Linked DNA regions of Saccharopolyspora erythraea NRRL 2338. Each later gene encodes a partner of the first gene's protein in a complex. Links are inferred from orthologs where the notes say so. Each region holds a gene or a part of one and is shown on either strand. Other genes may lie near its edges. The genes, in order: SACE_RS25270 and smc.

What was found.
Region 2: the proteins of SACE_RS25270 (region 1) and smc are in contact, whole or in part, in a crystal structure (PDB 3ZGX), measured with the Bacillus subtilis proteins. The link is inferred for Saccharopolyspora erythraea NRRL 2338 from one-to-one orthologs.

The regions. Positions count from the first base shown.
Region 1 is NC_009142.1:5,857,337-5,860,525, reverse strand. The notes cover bases 300-3,189. They hold SACE_RS25270 (segregation and condensation protein A), read left to right. Parts: upstream 300-1,259; coding sequence 1,260-2,120; downstream 2,121-3,189. Other genes in these bases: scpB (SMC-Scp complex subunit ScpB), read left to right, coding at 2,507-3,189; SACE_RS25275 (hypothetical protein), read left to right, coding at 946-1,263; SACE_RS25280 (ParA family protein), read left to right, coding at 300-893. Outside these bases: more of SACE_RS25280, read left to right, coding at 1-299. UniProt on the Bacillus subtilis protein: Participates in chromosomal partition during cell division. May act via the formation of a condensin-like complex containing Smc and ScpB that pull DNA away from mid-cell into both cell halves.
Region 2 is NC_009142.1:6,808,114-6,812,872, reverse strand. The notes cover bases 208-4,667. They hold smc (chromosome segregation protein SMC), read left to right. Parts: upstream 208-528; coding sequence 529-4,467; downstream 4,468-4,667. Other genes in these bases: SACE_RS29110 (hypothetical protein), read right to left, coding at 4,471-4,667; SACE_RS29120 (acylphosphatase), read left to right, coding at 208-423. Outside these bases: more of SACE_RS29120, read left to right, coding at 139-207; more of SACE_RS29110, read right to left, coding at 4,668-4,759. UniProt on the Bacillus subtilis protein: Required for chromosome condensation and partitioning.

The DNA.
Region 1 (3,189 bases):
AGCCCGACACCGCCGACGAGGACATCGACCTGTCGCCGGAAGCCTCCCGGGGTGTCGGCCCGACCGGCCGGCCACTCCGGCACATTCCCGAGCCGCCGATGCTGGACAGGCACGGTCCTGCTTCGGTGCTGGCGATGTGCAACCAGAAGGGTGGGGTCGGAAAGACCACGTCGACGATCAACCTGGGAGCCTCCCTGGCGGAGTTCGGACGCCGGGTGCTGCTGGTGGACTTCGACCCGCAGGGCGCGCTTTCGGTCGGCCTCGGCGTGCACCCCCACCAGCTCGACCAGACGATCTACAACGTGATCATGGAACGGTCGGTCGACGTCCACGACGTGGTGATGCGCACCACGGTCGAGGGCATGGACCTGCTGCCGAGCAACATCGACCTGTCGGCCGCCGAGGTGCAGCTGGTCGCCGAGGTGGGCCGGGAGCAGACGCTGGGCAGGGTGCTCGGCCCGGCGCTGGCCGACTACGACTACGTGCTGGTGGACTGCCAGCCCTCGCTCGGCCTGCTCACGGTGAACGCACTGGCCGCCGCCGACGGGGTGATCATCCCGCTGGAGTGCGAGTTCTTCAGCCTCCGCGGGGTCGCGCTGCTGATCGACACCATCGAGAAGGTCCGGGAACGGCTGAACCCCAAGTTGGAGATCAGCGGCATCCTTGCGACGATGTTCGACCCACGCACCCTGCACTCCCGCGAGGTCATGGCCAGGGTGGTAGAAGCATTCGGGGACATCGTGTTCGACAGCGTCATCAACCGCACCGTCCGCTTCCCGGAGACCACGGTCGCCGGCGAGCCGATCACGCGCTGGGCACCGCGCTCGGCCGGCGCGCGGGCCTACCGGGCGCTCGCCCGCGAGGTGATCGCCCGCGAGGTGATGGCTCGATGACCAGGGGACGAGGTGCTCCGCGGTCGTGCCGCCGAGTGATGGGAGGAACGGCGTGACCCGCCGCGCCGCGCTGCCCGGTGCGGCCGAACTGTTCCGGACGACGGTTCGGCCCGCGGAACCGCCGGTCACCGATGCGGGACGGGTGGGCTCCGGTCGCGGCAAGCACGACTCGAAGATCACCGTGTACGTCTCGGCCGAGGAACTGGTCGGGTTGGAGCAGGCCCGGCTCGCTCTGCGCGCCGAGCACGGCGTGGCCGTCGACCGCGGCCGGATCGTGCGTGAGGCGATAGCCGTGCTGCTGGCCGACCTCGAAGAACGCGGTGCCGACTCGATCCTCGTCCGAAGGCTGCGTCGGGAGCACTCCGCGTGACCGCTTCCGCTGTCCCGGACGAGGCATCCGACCCGACCGAGCAGCAGGGTGGCGGCAGCAGCCGGTTCACCGTGCGGCTCGAGAACTTCGAGGGCCCGTTCGATCTGCTGCTCCAGCTGATCTCGCAGCACCAGCTCGACGTCACCGAGGTCGCGCTGCACAAGGTCACCGACGAGTTCATCGCCTACACCAAGGCGCTGGGCGAGCACTGGGACCTCGACGAGACCACCGAGTTCCTGGTGGTCGCCGCGACCCTGCTCGACCTGAAGGCGGCCCGGTTGCTTCCCGCCGCCGACGTCGAAGACGAGGAGGACCTGGCGCTGCTGGAGGCCAGGGACCTGCTCTTCGCCCGGCTGCTGCAGTACCGCGCGTACAAGCAGGTGGCCGCCCTGTTCGGCGAGCTCGAAGCCGGGGCGCTGCGGCGGTATCCGCGCTCGGTGGCGCTGGACCCCAGGTTCGAGGGACTGCTCCCCGAGGTCATGATCGGAGTCGGGCCGGAACGGTTCGCCGAGGTCGCCGCCGCGGTGTTCCGGCCGAAACCACCGCCGACCGTTTCGCTCGACCACATCCACCAGCACCAGGTCTCGGTCCGGGAACACGCGGCGCTGCTGCGGGTGCGCCTGGCCGAGAAGGGTTCTCTGACCTTCGCCGAGCTGGTGTCCGACTGCGGCCACACCGTCGAGATCGTCGCCCGCTTCCTGGCGCTGCTGGAGCTGTTCCGGGAGACCGTCATCCTGTTCGAGCAGGAGAGCCCGCTCGGTGATCTGTCGGTGCGGTGGGTCGGCGGCAGCGTGGCGCAGGCGCAGGCCGACGCGGAGGCGGCGCGGGCCAGCCAGGAGGAAGAGGAGTACGGGTGAGCGAGCGAAGCGGAGCCGAGCACGAGGGCACGGCGCCCGAGGCCGGGCCCGCAGGGCCGGCCGGGCCCTCCCCGGCGGAGCCGGGGACCGCGGCGACGGAGTCGCCCACGGACGCGGCGGTCGCGGCGGAGCCGGGCCGCGGCGAGGCGGAGCGGTCGGCCGCCGCCGGGTCGGCGGAGCCGGACGGCGCTGCGGAGCGCGGCGACGGCGGAGCCGGGCGGCCGACGGCGGAGGCGGACGGCGCGCGGGAGCGCGCGGACGGCGGAGCCGCGTCCGCGGAGGGAGCGCCTGCCGAAGGCGGCGCGGTTTCCGACGCGGTCGAGGACTTGCTGGCGGCGACGCACGCACCCGCGGAGACGACCTCAGAGCCCGGCGCGAATTCCGCAGTGGCCGAGGATGGGCCTGCCGAGTCGGGTTCGAAGTCCGAAGCGGCGTCCGCGGTGGTCGCCGAAGTGCTCGCTGCGGAGACGTCAGACACAGGAGCAGGGGACGCTGCCGCGGAGGACGGTAGTGCCGAAGAACCCGGAGCCGAGGACGGAACGGCCGCTGTCGAGACGAACGCGGCGCCGGACCTCAGTTCCGACGACGACCTCGACGCCGCCCTGGAGGCGCTGCTGCTCGTGGTCGACGTCCCCGCCGGTGAGGAACTGCTGGCGAACACGCTCGACCAGCCCGTCGCCCGCATCCGGGAAGCCCTGCGGCGGCTGTCGGACGGCTACGCCGAAGCCAGGCGCGGCATCGACCTGCGCCGGGTCGGTGACGGCTGGCGCTTCTACACCCGCGAGACCTACGCGCCCTACGTCGAGCGCTACCTGCTTGACGGGCAGCGGGCCAAGCTGACCAGGGCCGCGCTGGAGACCCTCGCCGTGATCGCCTACCGGCAGCCGGTCACGCGTTCCCGGGTGGCCGCGGTACGCGGTGTGAACGTCGACGGCGTCATCCGTACCCTTGTGGGGCGCGGCCTTATCGAAGAGGCCGGTACCGACCCGGAGACCGGCGGCATCCTCTACTGCACGACCGAGCTGTTCCTGGAACGGCTCGGCCTGTCCTCGCTGAAGGATCTGCCGCC
Region 2 (4,759 bases), 950 kb from region 1 along the record:
AAAACCCCGCGTTGGCAACGGATACCGTACTGATCGCCGCAACCCGTTCCCCGCCCGACCGCCGGGTGCGGGCGTTTCCGCAGGTCCGTACCACCCTGCTAGGCAGAACCACTGGCCGGTGCGGCATCATGGTCGGCCGTGACGGACGCACAGCAGGCACGGCTGACGGCATGGGTGCACGGCAGGGTGCAGGGCGTCGGGTTCCGCTGGTGGACCCGGGCCAGGGCGCTGGAGCTGGGACTCGCCGGCAGCGCGACGAACCTGCCCGGCAACCGGGTGGAAGTGGTCGCCGAAGGACCGCGCGAGTCGTGCGAACGGCTGCTGGAGGCGCTGCGCTCGCCGGACACCCCCGGCGACGTCGACCACGTCGCGGAGCAGTGGTCGGAGCCGAAAGGTGGCTTGACCGGATTCGTGGAGCGCTGACGACCCGAGCGGTTCTGCGGGGGCGGGACCGCGTTCGCGGGTAGGCTCCTCCGGACGTGGTAGCGCCGAGCGGGCGCCTGACATGCGGGAAGGTCGATCGAAGCCGTGCACCTGAAGAGCCTGACCCTCAAGGGTTTCAAGTCCTTCGCATCGGCCACCACGCTGCGCTTCGAACCCGGCATCACCTGCGTCGTCGGCCCGAACGGCTCCGGCAAGTCCAACGTGCTCGACGCGCTGCGCTGGGTCATGGGCGAGCAGGGGGCCAAGGACCTGCGCGGCGGCAAGATGGAGGACGTCATCTTCGCCGGCACCGCGGGCCGCGCCCCGCTCGGCCGCGCCGAGGTCACGCTGACCATCGACAACTCCGACGGCGCGCTGCCGATCGAGTACACCGAGGTCTCCATCACCCGCCGGATGTTCCGCGACGGCGCCAGCGAGTACGAGATCAACGGCAACTCGTGCCGGCTGATGGACGTGCAGGAACTGCTGTCGGACTCCGGCATCGGCCGCGAGATGCACGTCATCGTCGGCCAGGGCCAGCTCGCGAACATCCTGCAGGCCAAGCCCGACGAGCACCGCAGGCTGATCGAGGAGGCCGCAGGCGTCCTCAAGCACCGCAAGCGCAAGGAAAAGGCGCTGCGCAAGCTCGACGCGATGCAGGCCAACCTCACCCGCCTGACCGACCTGACCAGCGAGCTGCGCAGGCAGCTCAAACCGCTGGGCAAGCAGGCCGAGATCGCCCGCAAGGCGCAGACGGTGCAGGCCGACCTGCGCGACGCGCGGCTGCGCCTCATCGCCGACGACCTGGTCACCGCGCGCGCCGAGCTGGCGCGCGACGAAGCCGACCAGGAGACCGCGAAGGTCAAGCGCGCCGAGGTCGAGCGCGCGTTGCAGTTCGCGCAGTCGGAGGAGAAGACGCTCGAGGAGAACCTCGCCGCCGACGCGCCGAGGCTCAACCGCGCCCAGGAGACCTGGTACCGGCTGTCGGCGCTGGAGGAGCGGCTGCACGGCACGCTGCGGCTGGCCGCCGAACGCCACCGGCACCTGACCGCGCAGACCGCCGAGCAGCGCGCAGGCCGCGACCCGGAGCAGCTGGAGGCCGAGGCGGAGGAGGCCGCCGAGCAGGAGATCGAGCTGCGCGAGGAGATGGAGCAGGCCCGCGAGGTGCTGTCGGAGGTCGTGCGGCGGCGCTCGGAGCTGGAGTCCTCGCTCAAGGCCGCCGAGCAGGCGCACATGGCGGCGGTCCGGGCCATCGCCGACCGCCGGGAGGGCGCCGCGCGGCTGGCCGGTCAGGTCGAGTCGATGCGCAGCAAGGCCGGTGACACCGCAGACGAGATAGAGCGGTTGTCCACCGCGCTGGCCGAGGCCGAGGAGCGCGCCGAGGTCGCCGAGCGCGCCGCCGCCGACGCCGAGGAGGAGAGCGACGGCTACGACTCCGACGACGCGGGTCTGGAGGACCGGCGCGCGACCAGCGCGGAGGCGCGCGACGCGGCGCGGGCGCGCGTCGAGGAGCTGGTGCGCGCCGAGCGCGCCACCGAGCGCGAGATCGCGTCGTGGAAGGCGCGCGTGGAGGCGCTGTCGATGGGGCTGCGCCGCAAGGACGGCGCGGGCGCGCTGCTGGCCGCCGGGGACCGGGTGCCGGGACTGCTCGGCTCCGTCGCGGCGCTGCTGACCGTGGAGCCGGGTGCCGAGGCCGCGCTGGCGGCGGCGCTGGGCGCGGTGGCCGACGCGGTCGCGGTGAGCGGCGTCGGCGACGCGGTGGCCGCCCTGGAGCTGCTGCGCTCCGACGACGCGGGCCAGGCGGGCATCCTGGTCGGAGGATCCACTGTGGAGGGTGACCGGTCGGCGTGGCCGGCGCTGGACGGCTCCGCGCGCTGGGCGGTCGACCTGGTGCGGGCCCCCGACGGCCTGCGGCCCGCCGTCACCGCAGTGCTCGACCGGATGGCCGTGGTCGACGACCTGGCCACCGCGCGCGAGCTGGTCGGCAGGCATCCCGAGGTCCGCGCGGTCACCAGCACCGGCGACGTGCTCGGCGGGCACTGGGCGACCGGCGGCTCCGCCGACAGCCAGAGCGTCATCGAGGTGCAGGCCGCGGTCGACGAGGCCGAGCGCGAGCTGGCCGCCGCCGAGCGCAGGCTCGAACAGCACGCCGCCGCCCTGGAAGGCGCGCGGGCCGAGGAGGAGGCCCGGCGCGACGAGGTCCGCGCCATCAAGGACCAGATAAACGAGGCCAAGGTGCGCCGCGCCCGCAGCACCGAACGCCTCTCCAGTCTGCAGAAGGCCGCCCGTTCGGCCACCGCCGAGGTCGAGCGCGTGCGCGTCCAGCGCACCAACGTCGAGCGCTCCCGCGAAGACGCCCTGGCCAAGCTCGCCGACCTGGAGGAGCGGCTGGCCGCGGTCAAGTCCGAGCAGGAGGAGCAGGCCGAGCCCGACACCGGCGAGCGCGACCGGCTCAACGCCGAGCTGACCGCCGTCCGCCAGGAGGAGATGGACGCCCGGCTCGGGCAGCGCACCGCCGAGGAGCGGGCCCGTGCGGTGCAGGGCCGCGCCGACCAGCTCCGCCGCGCGGCCCGGCACGAGCGCGAGGCGCGGGCGCGCGCCGAAGCCGCGCGCCGGGCGCGGGAGCGCGGCGCGCGGGTCGCCAAGGCCGTCGTCGAGGGCAGCGAGAAGGCGCTGGAGCGCATCGCCGCGTCGCTGCGGACCGCGACGCAGGAGCGGGACACCGCGCAGGCGCAGCAGAGCGAGCACGAGCAGGCGCTCGGCGCGGTGCGGGCGCGGGTGCGGGAGCTCTCCGGCGAGCTGGAGAAGCTCACCGACGCGGTGCACCGCGACGAGGTGGTGCGCGCCGAGCAGCGGCTGCGCATCGAGCAGCTCGAGGTCAAGATCATCGAGGACTTCGGCATCGGCCTCGACGACCTGGTCGACGAGTACGGGCCGACCGTGCCGGTGCCGCCGAGCCCGGCCGAGATCGCCGAGTACGAGGCGGCCAAGGAGCGCGGCGAGCAGGTCAGCGAGCCGCCGCCGGTGCCCTTCGACCGCTCCACCCAGGAGCGGCGGGCCAAGCGCGCCGAGAAGGACCTGTCGCTGCTGGGCAAGGTGAACCCGCTGGCGCTGGAGGAGTTCGCGGCGCTGGAGGAGCGCTACAAGTTCCTGTCCACCCAGCTGGAGGACTTGAAGGCGACCCGGCGCGACCTGCTCGACGTGGTGAAGGAGGTCGACGAGAAGATCCTGGAGGTCTTCAGCTCGGCGTTCCACGACGTGGCCGCGGAGTTCGAGAAGGTCTTCACCGTGCTGTTCCCCGGCGGTGCCGGGAAGCTGGTGCTCACCGACCCCGACGACCTGCTCACCACCGGCGTCGAGGTCGAGGCCCGTCCGCCGGGCAAGAAGGTCAAGCGGCTGTCGCTGCTCTCCGGTGGCGAGAAGTCGCTGACGGCGGTGGCCATGCTGGTCTCGATCTTCCGCGCCCGGCCCTCGCCGTTCTACGTGCTCGACGAGGTCGAGGCGGCGCTGGACGACACCAACCTGCGCAGGCTGATCACGCTGCTGGACCTGCTGCGCGAGACCTCGCAGCTGATCATCATCACCCACCAGAAGCCGACGATGGAGATCGCCGACGCCCTCTACGGCGTCACCATGCGCGGCGACGGCATCACCACCGTGATCTCGCAGCGGCTGCGCGGTGGCAAGGCGGGCAAGTCGTCCGCGCCCGCGCCCGCGGGCGGCGAAGGCGGCGAAGCCGCCGAAGCGGCATCCGCGACGGCGGAGTCGTCGCCGGCCGATGCCCAGGAATCCGACGGCGCCGCCGCGGAGTCCGACGGAGCTGCCGAGGTGGCTACGGCAGAATCCGACGGGACGGCCGATGTAGCTGCGGCGGAACCCGGTGGGGCGGCCGACCGCGCTGCCGTGGAATCCAACGTAGCTGCGGCGGAATCCGACGGCGACGCTGCTCAATCCGGTGGGGCGGCCGAGGAATCGGGCGCTGATCCCGCGCAAGCGTCCGAGCAGGGCGAACTCGACGCGGCTCCGGCCGATCCGCTGCGATGACGGTCAGAAGGGCTGGGTCGAGCCGTAGGCGATGACCCCGGCGACCAGCGCGGCCATGAACAGCAGTGCCCAGTGCGGCAGGTTGCGAAGCGCGGTCGCCGCGCCCCTCTCCGGGCGCCCCGCCACGTGCACGACGCCGGCGGGCAGGATGCGCTGCGGCGACGCGCGGTTCCAGACCACCGGGCGGGCGAGCTCGGACCGGCACAGCTCGCACTCGGCGACGTGGGTCCGCACGGTCAGCCACTCGACGCCGTCGAGCATCCCCGCGGAGTAGGCGGCCAGCCGCCCGCGA